DNA from 4 places in the Xenorhabdus sp. XBWT genome. Region 4 is predicted to be linked to each of the others. Evidence: predicted binding sites of a transcription regulator. Region 4 holds the regulator's gene; each other region holds the start of a gene.
The links. The regulator PurR, encoded in region 4, represses purine synthesis genes. The targets are predictions, from matches to a motif close to CANGCAAACGTTTGCNTG.
Positions count from the first base shown of each region.

Region 1: the regulator PurR is predicted to act here: its motif matches at 2,816-2,833, upstream of glyA (serine hydroxymethyltransferase).
Region 2: the regulator PurR is predicted to act here: its motif matches at 1,457-1,474, upstream of guaB (IMP dehydrogenase).
Region 3: the regulator PurR is predicted to act here: its motif matches at 1,849-1,866, upstream of purM (phosphoribosylformylglycinamidine cyclo-ligase).

Region 1 covers NZ_CM180990.1:3,044,278-3,048,606, forward strand. The annotation lists gene AC5JQI_RS13155 (3-phenylpropionate MFS transporter) at 1-1,131, opposite strand, end outside; gene AC5JQI_RS13160 (hypothetical protein) at 1,182-1,373, shown strand; gene glyA (serine hydroxymethyltransferase) at 1,456-2,709, opposite strand; gene hmpA (NO-inducible flavohemoprotein) at 3,079-4,269, shown strand.
Region 2 covers NZ_CM180990.1:2,567,345-2,571,673, reverse strand. The annotation lists gene xseA (exodeoxyribonuclease VII large subunit) at 4-1,365, opposite strand; gene guaB (IMP dehydrogenase) at 1,538-3,004, shown strand; gene guaA (glutamine-hydrolyzing GMP synthase) at 3,084-4,329, shown strand, end outside.
Region 3 covers NZ_CM180990.1:2,599,321-2,603,649, forward strand. The annotation lists gene uraA (uracil permease) at 1-947, opposite strand, end outside; gene upp (uracil phosphoribosyltransferase) at 1,077-1,703, opposite strand; gene purM (phosphoribosylformylglycinamidine cyclo-ligase) at 1,930-2,973, shown strand; gene purN (phosphoribosylglycinamide formyltransferase) at 3,071-3,709, shown strand; gene speG (spermidine N1-acetyltransferase) at 4,136-4,329, shown strand, end outside.
Region 4 covers NZ_CM180990.1:2,432,349-2,436,677, forward strand. The annotation lists gene rnt (ribonuclease T) at 1-239, shown strand, start outside; gene AC5JQI_RS10685 (Grx4 family monothiol glutaredoxin) at 310-690, opposite strand; gene sodB (superoxide dismutase [Fe]) at 1,053-1,631, shown strand; gene purR (HTH-type transcriptional repressor PurR) at 2,193-3,218, shown strand; gene punR (DNA-binding transcriptional activator PunR) at 3,222-4,130, opposite strand; gene punC (purine nucleoside transporter PunC) at 4,253-4,329, shown strand, end outside.

The DNA of each region.
Region 1 (4,329 bases), 610 kb from region 4:
GGCAACTATACTCATGACTGCAATACCGCCTCCCATCGCCAAAGCGGAGTAGATTGCCTGCAACCGAATAATTTCGTTTTCTCTTCTGGCACCAATAAATCGCATTGCAGCCAGATGGCAAACAGTGAAAGTACCGCAATGCAAAATCTGAATAATGATTAAAGCATATAATTCGGTAGATATTCCCATCAATCCCCAACGAAACACGCCACAAATACAGGATAGTAACAATAGATTACGCGCACTCCAGCGGCGGAATAATTGATTACTGCATGTAAAAACGACAACTTCTGCAACCACTCCCAATGACCAAAGATAACCAATGGTTGATGAAGAATAACCCGCTTTCTCCCAATAAATGGAACCAAAACTGTAGTAACCTGCATGTGCCGCTTGTAATAAAGTCACGCACACTAAAAATTGCCATACAGATTTTTCAGACAGAAGCTCTTTAAAAGATACTGCATTGGTATTTGCTGTTTTAATTTTGCCGACAGGCATAATAGAAGGCTTTAGCATCATACCCAATAGCATTCCGGTGACGCTGAAAATCAAAAAAGCGAGAACAATATGATGTGTACCAAACAAATCACTACCAATCCAACCATTAAGTCTGTCAAATGACATACTCCAGCCAAAATCAAGGCTATCGATTGAGAAACTGACTCCATTGGCAGACATTAATATGCCCGTTAGCGAGGAACTAATAATAAACGCAATCGAACCCCAGACCCTTACCTTGCCATAATCAAAAGTAAATTGTTTGTGCCATGTTCCCGCCAGAGCATCCGATAAAGGCATTAAGGGGGAAAAAAATAAATTGAAACCTATCATGACAAAGAAAATCCATGCCCAGTGACTGCCAAATACAAAACCAATAGTAAAAAGTAACGATAATAATGAGAGGAAACGCAATGCGTTAATTAATTTGGATGGATCTTTTACCATAGGAGAGATGACCAGACTGCCGATAAAGCGGGCGATCAATCCAGCACCCAGCAATATTCCTATCATTGAAGGTTCAATACCTTCGCCTTTTAACCAAACAGACCAGAATGGCAGGAATATGCCGAAAGAAAAAAAATAAGTGAAATAACCCAACCCTAGCCAAAATGTCGATGGAACAGCCATCCAAATGCCTCCATTTTTCAAATGCAAAAAACCCGCTCAGGACTGACATCATGAGTCGGGTTTCCATTTTATCGATAGCACTTTTATCGATAGCACTACTTGATCACGCTGATATTATAACCTTCGTCTTTCAAGACGCCGCTTTGTTGGCTACACTCACTCACCCCAGTCACCGTTTTTATCAACATACGGTTCACTATGCTTTTGAAGGTTCGCTCTCTTGCCGTCGAAATACATCTTAAAATCCATTGGGTATATCTGACTAATAGCGCTGATACGTAAATGGTATTAACCAAACAGTGCTAACCGATATTTTATTTCAATTTACGCGTAAACCGGATACTTCGCACAGATTTCCAATACTTTCTGTCTAACGCTTTCAACCATCGCATCATCGTTGATGTTGTCTAACACATCACAGATCCAACCAGCTAATTCACGGGTTTCTTCTTCTCTAAAGCCACGTCGGGTAATAGCAGGCGTGCCGATACGAATACCAGAAGTTACAAACGGGCTACGGGGATCGTTAGGCACACTATTTTTGTTAACAGTAATATTGGCGCGCCCTAATGCTGCATCTGCTTCTTTACCGGTAATGTCTTTATCCACCAAATCCAACAAGAACAGATGGTTTTCAGTCTCACCAGAAACCACTTTATAGCCGCGTTGCAGGAACACTTCTACCATGACTTTCGCGTTTTTGGCGACTTGCTGCTGATAAATCTTAAATTCAGGCTCCATCGCTTCTTTCAGCGCAACAGCCTTACCGGCAATAACGTGCATCAGCGGGCCACCCTGAGAACCGGGGAAAACAGAAGAATTTATTTTCTTGTAAAACTCTTCATCACCACCTTTCGCTAAAATCAGGCCACCACGTGGACCAGCCAGTGTTTTGTGCGTTGTGGTTGTGACAACATGGGCATGAGGAACTGGATTTGGATAGACATCCGCAGCCACCAAACCAGCGACGTGAGCCATATCAACGAACAAATAAGCCCCGATTTCATCGGCAATTTCACGCATCTTCGCCCAATCAACAACACCGGAGTAAGCAGAGAAGCCGCCGATAATCATTTTTGGCTGGTGTTTTTGCGCTTGGGTACGGATATCGTCGTAATCGATTTTACCTCTGTCATCAATACCATAAGGCACGATGTTATACAGTTTACCGGAGAAGTTGACTGGAGAGCCGTGAGTCAAATGGCCGCCGTGAGCCAGATTCATCCCTAAAACAGTATCTCCGGGTTGCAGCAATGTCATATACACCGCAGCATTTGCCTGAGAACCAGAGTGTGGCTGGACGTTAGCATAATCTGCACCAAACAACTCTTTCGCACGGTCAATCGCAAGTTGTTCAACAACATCGACATACTCACAGCCGCCATAGTAGCGTTTACCCGGATAACCTTCCGCATACTTGTTAGTGAGCTGAGATCCTTGAGCCTGCATAACCCTTGGGCTGGTGTAGTTTTCAGAGGCAATCAATTCAATGTGTTCTTCTTGACGACAAACTTCCTGTTCCATCGCTTGCCACAGTTCGGGATCGTAATTCGCAATATTCATTTCACGCTTTAACATTTGGTTCTCCTGACTCAGCTACATCACTAAAAATTACCCCTGAGGGCCAGAATGTCACACAGTGTAAACTCTTTTTCTCTAATGAGATAGTCTTGACAAGATAATTTACGCAAACGTTTGCATTGTTTGTTGATGGCCTCTTTGCGGCTAAATAACTAGCTATAAAATCAACAATTTCAGATTTATCACTAATATTTGTGATCTTAATCAAAATTTATTCTCATAAAAAGACAAGATCCTTTCGAATTTTTGGTTTAAATCAACATGATCTTCTTTTTTTTATTTGGTGTATTCCCAAATGCCATAAGTTGCATTTAAAATACATCTTATAGATTTCGAGGTCATTTGAGGAAAACTCAGGAGATTCCCATGCTAGATAGTCACGTTATCACCACCATAAAATCCACCATTCCACTGATCGTTTCTACAGGCCCGAAACTGACTGCCCATTTTTATGAGCGTATGTTCAAACATAATCCTGAATTAAAAGATATTTTTAACATGAGCCATCAGATAAATGGTGCTCAGCATGAAGCCCTTTTCAACGCGCTTTGCGCTTATGCCTCGAATATTGATAACTTGTCGGCACTCTTGCCCGCCGTGGAAAAAATCGCCCATAAACATACCAGCCTGAACATTCAGGCTGAACATTACCAAATTGTGGGTACACATCTTCTGGCAACAATTGATGAAATGTTCCACCCCGGTGAGGAAGTTCTCAACGCTTGGGGAGAAGCCTACAATGTGTTAGCCAATGTCTTTATCCATCGGGAAGAAGAAATTTATCAGGATGGTGAAGATCAGGAAGGCGGTTGGCGTGGTCTACGTCAATTCCGTGTCAGCCGGAAACAGCCACAGAGTGATGTCATTACCAGCTTTGAATTTGTGCCCGTTGATGGCAGCAAAGTTATGGATTATAAGCCCGGGCAATATTTAGGGGTCTATCTGGAAAATCCTGCGTTTGAAAACCGCGAAATTCGCCAATATTCACTGACCACAGCGCCAAACGCAACCCATTACCAAATTGCAATTAAACGTGAACCTCAGGGCAAGGTTTCAAACTATATGCACAATCACTTACAAGAAGGTGATGTCGTGATGCTGGCAGCGCCGCACGGTGATTTCTTCCTTGATGTCCAGCATGATACGCCCGTTACACTGATTTCTGCCGGTGTTGGTTTGACACCAATGATGAGTATGCTGCAACACTTACATCATCAGCGTCATGCAGGTACAGTCAATTGGTTTCACGCAGCAGAGCATGGCGGTTATCACGCTTTCTCAGATAAGGTAAATGAAATTTCCCAGTCTATGCCTAATTTCCATTCTCAGGTTTGGTATCGTGAACCACGTGCTCTGGATCAGAAAGGCGTGGATTATCAATACACCGGATTTATGGATCTGTCCCTTGTAAGGGATTCGGTAACGGAAAAAGGGATGCAATTCTATTTCTGTGGGCCAATCGCTTTCATGCAATATATCGCCAAACAGCTTCTGGAAATGGGGGTTGATGAACAACATATTCACTATGAAAGTTTTGGCCCACATAAAGTGATTTAACACAGCCTCATATACAAATTAAGTGATAACGGTTACAAATTGGAAATACTTATATTCCTC
Region 2 (4,329 bases), 130 kb from region 4:
ACGTTAATTTTTTTTCTTTCTGGTTTTTTTCACCTGTGTCACCTGACTCTCAACCCAACCATCCTGTAACCTTGTTTTCAACCTATCTCCAACTTTCACCTGTTTAACCTGCTTCAACAACTTTCCATCAGATGCTTCACTGATACTGTAACCGCGGCTCAACGTTGCCAGTGGACTGACTGTTTCCATCCGGGAACAAGAAACAGCAAATTTTTCCCGATAACGCCCTAATTGCCGCTCAACAGCTTGTTTTAAACGAAAATCAAGTTGTTGGATAGATTGACTGTAATATTGGATTTCCCGTTCAGGATGAATGTGTAACAGCCGTTGATTCCACTTTTCATATGAGATTGAATGTTGTTTCAGACAACGTAAAAAACTATCAATTAACTTTTGGCGTAACTCAGCCAAATGATTTTGCTGGCGTGCCAAACGCAAATCAGGGCGTTGTTGTTGTAACCGATGCTGCAATCCATTAAACACGCGTTGCTTTTGAGCAAAAAAGTAATCCATCGCCATTTCAAGACGTTGTTGCAGAGATTGAATTTGCCGTAATAATTCTATCTGATTACGGCTGACTAACTCTGCGGCGGCGGAAGGTGTCGGCGCACGTAGATCAGCGACAAAATCCGCAATGGTCACATCTGTTTCATGTCCAACAGCACTGACAATGGGAATATGGCTTTGAAATATTGCCCGTGCCACTTGCTCATCATTAAAGCACCATAAATCTTCCAGTGATCCGCCACCCCGTCCAACAATCAATACATCACACTCTTGCCGGGCATTCGCCAGTTCAATCGCGCGAATAATCTGCAATGGTGCTTCTGCACCCTGAACAGCGGTAGGATAAATGATAATCGGCAAGGAAGGATCACGGCGCTTCAAGATATTCAGAATGTCGTGCAATGCTGCGCCGCTGGCAGAAGTAATCACACCAAGGCGTTTTGCAGGTGAGGGCAGAGTTTTTTTATGGAACTGTTCAAATAATCCCTCTGCGGAGAGTTTCTGTTTCAATGCTTCAAATTGTTGTTGTAGCAGCCCATCACCGGCAGGTTGGATACTTTCCACAATCAGTTGATAATCACCCCGGGGTTCATACAGGGTGATTTGTGCCCGAACCAATACTTGTTGACCATTTTGTGGGCGAAAAGTTGCCCTCAGATTTTGATTTCGGAACATGGCAGCACGAATTTGTGCACGTTCATCCTTTAATGTGAAGTACCAGTGTCCTGATGATGGCTGAGAAAAATTGGACATTTCGGCAGAAATCCAGATTCTGCCCATTTCCATCTCCAATAGTTGACGAACCGTCTGATTCAGGCGGCTAACAGAAAAGATCCCGGTATTGGTTGGTAGCGACATGTGATCCAGATCAAATTTTAAAGCAAGGGCTTAATTAAACGATATTAATCACCTCTCAGGACTAATCAAGAATTTTTTTCAAAAAATGCTGGAGGCAACCGATTTCGGCCTGTATAATGCCGCGGCAATATTTTATCCCTCTTATTGCCCATTGCTTGGTGAGATATTGCCCATGTTACGAATTAAAAAAGAAGCATTAACTTTCGACGATGTTTTGTTGGTACCTGCCCATTCTACAGTCCTGCCTAACACAGCAGATCTGTCCACTCAATTAACTTCTGTCATTCGCCTAAACGTTCCTATGCTTTCTGCTGCTATGGATACCGTAACGGAATCTTCACTAGCAATCGCACTGGCACAGGAAGGGGGCATTGGCTTCATTCATAAAAATATGTCAATCGAGCGTCAGGCTGAAGAAGTCAGCCGCGTGAAGAAGCACGAAAGTGGTGTTGTTACTGATCCTGTTACTGTAACGCTACAAACGACTCTGCGTGAAGTCCACGAACTGACTGAACGAAATGGTTTTGCTGGTTATCCGGTTGTGACCGAAGCGAATGAGCTGGTCGGTATTATTACTGGTCGTGATGTGCGTTTCGTGACCGATCTGGATCAGCCGGTCACTGCGGTAATGACCCCGAAGGAACGTCTGGTAACGGTAAAAGAAGGCGAAGCCCGTGAAGTTGTTTTGCAAAAAATGCATGAACAACGTGTTGAGAAAGCGCTGGTTGTTGATGATAATTTCCATCTGCTTGGCATGATTACGGTAAAAGATTTCCAAAAAGCAGAACGTAAGCCAAATGCATGTAAAGATGAGCAAGGTCGTTTGCGTGTTGGTGCTGCGGTTGGAGCAGGTGCTGGCAACGAAGAGCGTGTTGATGCATTGGTTGCTGCGGGTGTAGATGTACTGCTGATCGATTCTTCTCACGGTCATTCTGAAGGTGTTTTGCAGCGTATTCGTGAAACCCGTGCTAAGTACCCTGATTTACAAATCATCGGCGGTAACGTAGCGACCGGCGAAGGTGCTAAGGCACTGATGGAAGCGGGCGTTAACGCAGTAAAAGTAGGTATTGGTCCAGGTTCTATCTGTACAACCCGTATCGTGACGGGTGTAGGTGTTCCTCAAATCACTGCGATTGCAGATGCGGTTGAAGCACTGGAAGGTACGGGTATTCCAGTGATTGCGGATGGTGGCATCCGTTTCTCCGGTGATATCGCCAAAGCGATTGCTGCGGGTGCGGCGTGTGTCATGGTCGGTTCAATGCTGGCAGGCACAGAAGAATCTCCGGGTGAAATCGAATTGTACCAAGGCCGTTCGTTCAAATCTTATCGCGGCATGGGTTCTCTGGGGGCGATGTCCAAAGGCTCATCTGACCGTTATTTCCAGACCGATAACGCAGCAGACAAACTGGTTCCAGAAGGTATCGAAGGTCGTGTTGCTTACAAGGGCCTACTGAAAAGCATCGTTCACCAACAAATGGGTGGATTGCGTTCCTGTATGGGACTGACTGGTTGTGCAACCATTGATGAACTGAGAACTAAAGCAGAATTTGTTCGTATCAGTGGTGCTGGGATTCAGGAAAGCCACGTTCATGACGTGACTATTACCAAAGAATCACCAAATTATCGTCTGGGACTGTAATTTATTTAGAGTGGCCCGCAAATCGGGCCACTGACTTTTTTATCTTTTAATTGCCACTTGTTTTGGGAATTCACCTCAAATGACAACTAATATCCATCAGCATCGTATTCTGATCCTTGACTTTGGTTCGCAATATACACAGCTTATTGCCCGCCGTATTCGTGAAATTGGTGTTTATTGTGAACTTTGGACATGGAATGTCACTGAAGAGCAAATCCGCGAATTTAATCCGAACGGTATTATCCTGTCTGGTGGCCCTGAGAGTACAACTGAAAACAATAGTCCTCGTGCACCGGAATATGTTTTCAACGCAGGTGTACCAGTATTGGGTATCTGTTATGGCATGCAAACTATGTCCATGCAATTGGGTGGCCAAGTTTTCTGTTCTAATGAGCGTGAATTCGGTTATGCTCAAGTTGAGATCAGAAATAACTGTGAATTATTCCGCGATATTCAAGATACGCTGAGCGAAGATGGCAAGCCTTTGTTAGATGTATGGATGAGTCATGGTGATAAAGTGACAGCTATCCCTGCTGATTTTACAACAATTGCCAGCACTGAAACTTGCCCATTCGCTATAATGGCCAACGATGAAAAACGTTTTTATGGTGTTCAATTCCACCCAGAAGTGACACACACTCATCAGGGACAAAATATTCTTAAACGCTTCGTGCTGGATATCTGTCAATGTGAAGCGCTGTGGACCCCCGTTTCTATTATTGATGATATCGTAGAGCGTCTGCGTGCGCAGATTGGTGATGACCAAGTTATTCTGGCGCTGTCTGGTGGTGTCGATTCCTCTGTTACTGCATTGTTGCTGAACCGTGCGATTGGTAAGCGCTTGACCTGTGTCTTCGTGGATAACGGTTTATTGCGTCTGAATGAAGCAGATCAGGTCATGGAGATGTTTGAAGGTAAATTTGACCTGAATATTATCCATGTTAAAGCGGAAGATCGCTTCCTGTCCGCACTGGCTGGCATTGATGAGCCAGAAGCTAAACGTAAAGCTATCGGCCACGTTTTTATTGATGTATTTGATGAAGAAGCATCAAAACAAACTCAGGTTAATTGGCTGGCACAGGGCACGATTTATCCAGACGTGATCGAATCTGCTGCATCTGCAACCGGTAATGCTCATGTCATTAAATCTCACCACAATGTGGGCGGACTGCCGAAAGACATGAAACTGGGTCTGGTTGAACCGCTGAAAGAGCTGTTCAAAGACGAAGTTCGTCGTATCGGTCTGGAGCTGGGTCTGCCATATGACATGCTGTATCGTCATCCATTCCCGGGACCGGGTCTTGGTGTTCGCGTATTGGGCGAAG
Region 3 (4,329 bases), 170 kb from region 4:
AGCAATATCGCAATGATCGCTGCGCCTCCAATTACCCATGTGCTATACACACGGGTAAGAGCCATAACACCGATATTCTCACCGTAAGTTGTGTTAGGTGTTGAACCAAAGAATCCCGAAAACATTGTTGAGAAGCCATTTGCAAACATTGAACGATGTAGACCGGGATTTTTCAGCAAATCCTTCTGCACAATATTGGCGGTAACCACCAAGTGACCCACATGTTCCGCAATCACCACCAGCGCCGCAGGTAAGATAGTCATGATGGCAAACCATTCAAAACGTGGTGTATAGAAAGTTGGCAGAGTAAACCACGGGGCTTCTTGTACTGGTGTAAAATCAACAATGCCCATAAAAAATGACAATGCATAACCGACCAGCACACCAATCAGAATCGGGATAATCGCCATAAAACCACGGAATACCACCGAACCCAAAATCGTCACAGCTAATGTCACCATGGAGATCGTCAGATTGGTCATATTAACAGCTGTATTTGCTGCGGGGCGTAAACCTGCCATATCGGCAGCAACGCCAGCCAACTCAAGACCAATTACTGCAACAATGGCACCCATCGCCGCAGGTGGGAATATCACGTTAATCCATCCCCTTCCTGCGACTTTGATAATCAGGGCAACCAGACAAAACAGAAAACCGCAGACAATAAATCCACCCAATGCTAATTCATATCCCAAAGGCAATAACAACAACACCGGAGAAATAAATGCAAAACTAGAACCCAAATAAGCGGGAATTTTCCCTTTGCAAATCACCAGATACAATAAGGTTCCAATACCATTGAATAATAAAACCGTGGCGGGATTAACGTTAAATAAAATGGGAACCAAAACAGTTGCACCAAACATGGCGAATAGATGTTGTAAACTTAATGGAATAGTCTGCACCAAAGATGGCCTTTCATCTACTCCAATGGTCCGGCGGGTCATTATTAAAATCCTCTTAATTCCCTTTTATATTTCAGACTTCATCTTTGTTGGCTGCTATCTGAAATTTATTGGGTATATATCATTTTACTGGAAACAAAAAAAAGCCGACTTTTCAGTCGGCTCAGAATATTATTTAGTGCCAAATAGTTTGTCGCCTGCATCTCCCAAACCAGGGACAATATATCCATGCTCATTAAGTCGTTCATCAATCGAAGCAGTATACAATTCGACATCTGGATGTGCTTTTTCCAGTGCAGCGATACCTTCTGGAGCCGCAACCAAAACCAACACCTTAATCATAGGACACTCTGCTTTCTTCAGAAGATCAATGGTGGCAATCATGGAACCACCTGTCGCCAACATTGGATCGACAATCAATGCCATACGTTCACTAATATCAGAAACCAATTTTTGGAAGTAAGGTACAGGTTCCAGTGTCTCTTCATCACGATATACACCAACGACACTAATCCGCGCACTTGGAATATTTTCCAGTACACCGTCCATCATGCCCAATCCGGCACGCAGGATAGGTACTACCGTAATTTTCTTCCCTTTAATCTGGTCTATTTCCACCGGACCACACCATCCTTCAATGGTCACTTTTTCAATTTCTAAATCAGCAGTTGCTTCATATGTCAGAAGACTTCCCACTTCTGAGGCCAGTTCACGAAAGCGTTTGGTGCTTATATCATGATCTCGCATCAGACCAAGTTTATGTTTAACCAGTGGATGTCTAACCTCAACGATCTTCATGAGTTTCTCCTAATATAAGCCGGCAGACAAAAAATCGCGGGATTATACCTCCTTTTTAGTATCTAGCCACTACCAATCTATTAATTTTTATCAATCATAAATATTTTTCTGCAATTTTTATCTTACAGAAAACCCATATAAAGCTATCGCAAACGTTTGCTTAGGCTGTTAGAATTATTTCCGTTCTGTTTTATTCATTAAAGTGCAACCGCCTGGGAGCTATGCAGTGACCAACAAAACCTCTCTTAGCTATAAAGATGCTGGTGTCGATATTGATGCTGGTAATACCTTAGTCAATCGTATCAAAAGTGTCGTAAAGCAGACCCGCCGCCCTGAAGTGATGGGGGGATTGGGTGGTTTCGGCGCGTTATGTGCCCTGCCTCAAAAATATCGTGAACCTGTGTTGGTTTCCGGTACAGATGGTGTTGGCACTAAGCTGCGTCTGGCCATGGATCTGAAACGCCATGACACCATCGGGATTGATTTGGTTGCCATGTGTGTCAATGACCTGATTGTCCAAGGAGCTGAACCACTTTTCTTCCTTGATTACTATGCCACGGGCAAACTGGATGTTGATACTGCCGCCAGTGTCATCACGGGAATAGCGGAAGGCTGCAAACAAGCAGGTTGTGCGCTGGTCGGAGGTGAAACGGCGGAAATGCCGGGTATGTATCATGGTGAAGATTATGACGTTGCTGGCTTTTGTGTCGGTGTCGTTGAAAAATCAGAAATTATTGATGGCAGTCAGGTTCAATCTGGTGATGCACTGATTGCTCTGGCATCCAGTGGGCCACACTCCAATGGTTATTCCCTGATCCGCAAAATTCTCGAAGTAAACCAGACAACCCCTGAAACGACCGAACTTGAAGGAAAATCTCTCGCTGATCATCTGCTTGTTCCTACTCAAATTTATGTCAAATCCATTCTGGAATTAATTGAAAAAGTTGAAGTGCATGCCATTGTACATCTCACAGGTGGTGGTTTCTGGGAAAATATTCCTCGCGTTTTGCCAGAAAATACGCAGGCAAGGATCAATTCTGCGAGCTGGGAGTGGCCAGCAGTCTTTACATGGTTGCAACAAGCTGGCAATGTTAGCACCCACGAAATGTATCGCACATTTAACTGTGGGGTAGGTATGATAATCGCTCTGCCTCAATCACAAGCGGAATCGGCCATTTCATATTTGAAAGCAGCGGGAGAAAATGCATGGCAGATTGGTACAATTGCCGAACTCAACGCTGATGAGCAACCTGTCGTTATCAACGAATAAGTTTTATGCCCGATAAATTCAAGTTGCAGTTTTACCAACTGCAACTTGAAACATGAAGGGTATGTCGGTAAATGAATTCCTTCAACGAAGATAATCCATGAAAAAAATTGTCGTTCTAATATCTGGCAATGGTAGCAATCTGCAATCTATCATTGATGCTTGTCAGCAAAACCGGATTAATGGGCATATTGCAGCAGTTTTCAGTAATAATGCGGATGCTTATGGGCTGCAACGTGCTGAACAGGCAAATATTCCCACCAACTTTCTCAATCCTAAAGCATACATAGATCGTACAAGCCATGATCTCGCCTTACTCAAGGCTATTGATCAATATCAACCAGATTTAGTGGTTCTGGCGGGTTATATGAGAATTCTATCCCTTGATTTCGTACAGCACTATCATGGTCGCTTGCTTAATATCCATCCATCCCTGTTACCAAAGTATCCCGGACTGCACACCCATCAAAAAGCCATCGAAAATGGTGATAGGGAACATGGTACTTCCATTCATTTTGTTACTGAAGAGTTAGATGGTGGCCCTATTATTTTACAAGCCAAAGTGCCTATTTTTGAGGATGACAAAGAGGAAGATATTGTCGAGCGAGTCCAAATCCAAGAACATAATTTCTATCCTTTGGTTATTCGCTGGTTTCTGGATGAGCGTTTGACGATGAAAGGAAATACAGTCGTAATGGATGGATATGTTCTGCCGCCACAAGGTTACGCATCAGAATAATCCAGAGCTAACTCCTTTCCTCTTTCAAGTTGCGGTTTTACTGGCTGCAACTTGAAATCTGTCAGGCATAAAAACCGGATTAACCTCCTGTGTTAACGTATCTTGATAAGAAATTTAATTAATATATTGTGTTAAGGTAACATTGTATTAGGATTATACCTTGCTGTAAGTTGTCATCTCGGATTACTTTATTTTCTGCGATCAAATAATCTGATTAGCTATCTAAAAATATAAATCTAGCAATAATTATTTATACCCTATGGATTTCGAGATGCAGTTCTTATGTTTTGGGAACACATCCCCAGAAGCATAGCTAACTAGACCAGGCTGGCTGGAATGAGTAAACGTAGCCAACAAAACAGTCGTTGCAAGACCAAGGGTATATATTGATACCATCACTTAAAAATATTGAAGCTGAGGTACCCAATGTCCAATGGTTCAGAAAGTCCATCTGTTAACTTACGTCCTCTTGAACGGGAAGACCTCCCTTTTGTTCACCAAATTGATAATAATGCCAGTGTCATGCGTTATTGGTTTGAAGAGCCTTATGAGGCTTTTGTTGAATTATGCGATCTCTATGACAAGCATATCCATGATCAAAGTGAACGTCGCTTTATCAT
Region 4 (4,329 bases):
ATCCTTTCCATCCATTTGCGACTTTTGATACCGCAGCACTTAGTGGACTGGTTCTTGGGCAGACAATCCTTGCCAAAGCTTGCATTACTGCGGAAATACCGTTTGATAGTGATCAAGCCCACAGCGCACTTTATGATACCGACCGGACTGCCCTACTTTTCTGTGAACTGGTTAATCGCTGGAAACGGCTCGGTGGCTGGCCATTAGCTTCCACTGACTCTACTGACGAAGCTCCCTAGAATATAAGCCCCATACCTTATATAGCTATGGGGCTTAACATTCGCTCATCGTTCTGATGAATGATGATGCTTATTCCTGCTCACGGTATTTATCAGCAGTTTCTTTAATCAGCGTTTGTAATTCACCACGCTGATACATCTCAACAAGAATGTCACAGCCGCCTACCAGCTCACCATCAATCCAAAGCTGAGGAAAAGTCGGCCAATGAGCATATTTAGGTAACTCGGCGCGAATATCCGGATTTTGCAGAATATCCACGTAAGCAAAACGCTCACCACAAGCAGATATAGCCTGAACTGCCTGAGCAGAGAAACCACAGCTTGGTAATTTAGGAGAACCTTTCATATACAACAGAATTGGGTTTTCGCTAATTTGGCGTTTGATTTTTTCAATAATTTCCTGAGTCGTTGTATCAGAAACTGTGTTAGTGTTCATATTAGTAGTCATCATTATTGCTTCCTTAAAACTGCAAGCGCTATTCTCAGTATCAGAAAAGATTGATTCAGAATACCACTTTCTGCTCTGATTTTTCTACCGCGAACTTTTTACGTTAAATTTTTTGCCATGATATGAAATAAGTGAGCGTTCGATATTTTCCCCTCACTGGGTGTATTCAGCCCGTATAACAGCTCAATTATACACCAGATCGCCGCTAAGCAGCATCTTTTACTCTGTTCTTTAGCAGAAAAATTGTTAAGATAATTACCAAAATAGCAACATGATAATAAGCTTAAATTTGCTCTGGCCATGATTAGTATCTTTTAAGTCATGGTTTGTTGAGCCAAAAACCCGATATTAAAAAGGAGCATGCAATGTCTTTTGAATTACCAGCATTACCTTATGCCAAAAATGCCCTGGAACCGCACATTTCCGCAGAAACCCTAGAATACCATTATGGTAAACACCACAACGCTTACGTTGTAAACCTGAATAACTTGGTTAAAGATACCGAATTTTCTGGGAAATCTCTGGAAGAAATCATCAAAACATCTGAAGGTGGCATCTTCAATAATGCAGCGCAAGTCTGGAACCATACTTTCTACTGGCATAGCCTGTCACCAAATGGTGGTGGCGAACCAACTGGAAAAATAGCAGATACCATTAATCATGCCTTCGGTTCTTTTGCTGAATTTAAACAGCTGTTTACTGATGCTGCCCTGAAAAACTTTGGTTCAGGTTGGACATGGTTAGTTAAGAAAACTGACGGAAGCCTGGCTATCGTTAACACTTCTAATGCCGCCACTCCACTGACCGGCGAAGATAAACCAGTTCTGACTGTTGATGTTTGGGAACACGCGTATTACATCGATTACCGTAATGCACGCCCTCAATATTTGGAACATTTCTGGTCTTTGGTCAACTGGAAATTTGTTGAGGAAAACTTGGCTTAATAAGCTCAATTTTCATACCAAATTATAATAACAAGGGCGGGCTTTCTTCCATTCACTGAATAATGAATACCGGAAAACCGGCCCTTCAAGCAAGAGATGTTACACGTCAATTCTTTTTCTTGATCCTGATTAGATAATACAAAGGCTTCCCCAAAAAACAATCATGATTAATGCACTACCGGCAACCATTAATCCCAACTTCAGATCTGTATCCATAGAACTTCCTCAATGTACAAAGTAAAACTACCCAACACCATAAATTTTGTATAATCAGTTACCGTATTATCTGAAAAAACATACAGCAATCTTGAATCTATACTCTTTATAGCATTGATTATTACTTTCACTTTTGAGTTAGATCAGACAAAATTCAAGGTTCATCGCTAAATTATTGCCAGCCATCACTCTATATATAAATATGTTGGCAAACGCTTAACAAATATCCATATCCAATAGATTTCAAGTTGAAGCATATCGGTAAGTAGATGCTATCAACCAAAGCAGCAGCTTGAAAGATAAGGTATATAAATTTAGACCATAAGGTCAGGAGTCCTTTTTATCATGGCAACGATTAAAGATGTGGCCAAACGCGCTGGTGTTTCGACCACTACCGTATCCCATGTTATCAATAAAACCCGTTTCGTCGCCGAAGATACAAAGGCTACCGTTTGGGCTGCTATTAAAGAACTAAATTATTCTCCCAGCGCCGTTGCCCGTAGCTTGAAAGTTAACCACACAAAATCTATCGGATTGTTGGCAACGTCGAGTGAAGCTCCATATTTTGCTGAAATCATAGAATCTGTTGAAAATAGTTGCTATAGAAAAGGCTATACCCTGATTTTATGCAACTCTCATAACAATATTGATAAGCAGAAAGCTTACCTCGCCATGTTGGCACAAAAACGTGTAGATGGCCTGCTGGTAATGTGCTCCGAATACCCTGAGCAGCTTTTGGGCATGCTAGAAGATTACCGTAATATTCCCATGGTCGTCATGGATTGGGGCGAATCTCGGGGAGATTTTACCGATGCAATCATTGATAACGCTTTTCATGGTGGTTACTTGGCAGGCCGTTATCTTATTGAACGTGGTCACAGGGATATTGCGTCTATTCCCGGCTCTCTGGCAAGAAATACTGGCGGCGGACGTCACCAAGGATTTCTCAAGGCGCTCAAAGAAGCCAATGTCGCTATTCGGGATGAGTGGATTGTGCAAGGCGACTTTGAGCCTGAATCCGGCTATCAGGCCATGTGTAAGATCCTGAATCAAAAACATCGCCCAACGGCTGTTTTTTGCGGTGGGGATGTTATGGCAATGGGGGCAATCTGTGCCGCTGATGAGCTGGGGCTACGCGTTCCACAAGATATTTCTATCATCGGTTATGACAATATCCGTAATGCCCGTTATTTTACTCCCGCATTGACCACGATTCACCAACCTAAAGAACGTCTGGGACAAATGGCCTTTTCAACGTTATTGGATAGGATAGTCAACAAGCGTGAAGAGGCACAAACGATTGAAGTCCATCCACGCCTCGTTGAACGACGTTCTGTCGCGGATGGACCTTTCATCGACTATCGTCGTTGATAATTAGTTTTCTTGCAACCATTCAGCATTAAGTGTTTCACTATCGCCAAGATAATCAAACAACCAACTTAATGCTGGTGAATGGCTTTTTTGCGACCATGCTAAGCAGCATGGACTATCAGGTAATGGTTGTTCGAGTTCGAGCGCTATCAGTTTTTTCTTGCGGATCAACGGTAATGCATGATGCTTGGGCACCATTCCCATACATAGTCCATCCATCAGGCAATTTAGTCCAACATTCCAATCTGGAACCACCAACCGTCGCTGATTATCTAAAGCCCACGTATCACGTTTGGGTAAGCTACGTGAAGTATCTTCTAAACATAGGCTAGGATAAGGTCGCATTTGGTCATCATTTAATTTTCCTGATATACCTGACAACTCATGCTCAGGGCTAGCTACGCATATCCAAGGCATGAATCCCATATCCTTAAAACTATACCGTTCACCAACAGGAGACGCCCGTGTCGCGCCAATAGCGACATCCACCCGCTCATCGACTAGTGCATCCCATACACCATTAAAGACTTCAGGGTAGATGAATAGCTCAATATCAGGAAAATGTCGGTAAAAATCCAAAATTAATTGGTGAGTTCTCTCAGGTTTTACAACTTGATCAACGGCGATACTTAACTGCCCCCGCCAACCATTAGCCACTTGTTGGCACTGATGTCGGGTGTGATTCATTTTTTTGATAACAGAGCGGGCTTCCTTGACAAAAATAGCGCCTGCTTCAGTCAAATCAACGTCACGGTGACGACGCTCAAATAAAGACACAGCCAACCATTCTTCAAGTTGTTTTACTGTATAGCTTATAGCAGAAGGTACTCGATGAAGCTCAGATGCAGCCGCACTGAAACTTCCTGTTCTGGCAACAGTATCAACAACTTCCAGAGAGTATTCAGACCACATATATCTTCCTTTCAATTTTTTTCACAGAATGGTGCAAATATTACCGTTTCACAAGTAAAAATCATGCCATATAGAATAAGTCGGGTATTCTCTTATCAACTACAAATCAAATTATTAACACAATGGAAACAAATAAAAATTCAATTCTATTCATGTTCTATCTCTCCGGGCTGAGTATGCTCGGTTACTTGGCTATCGA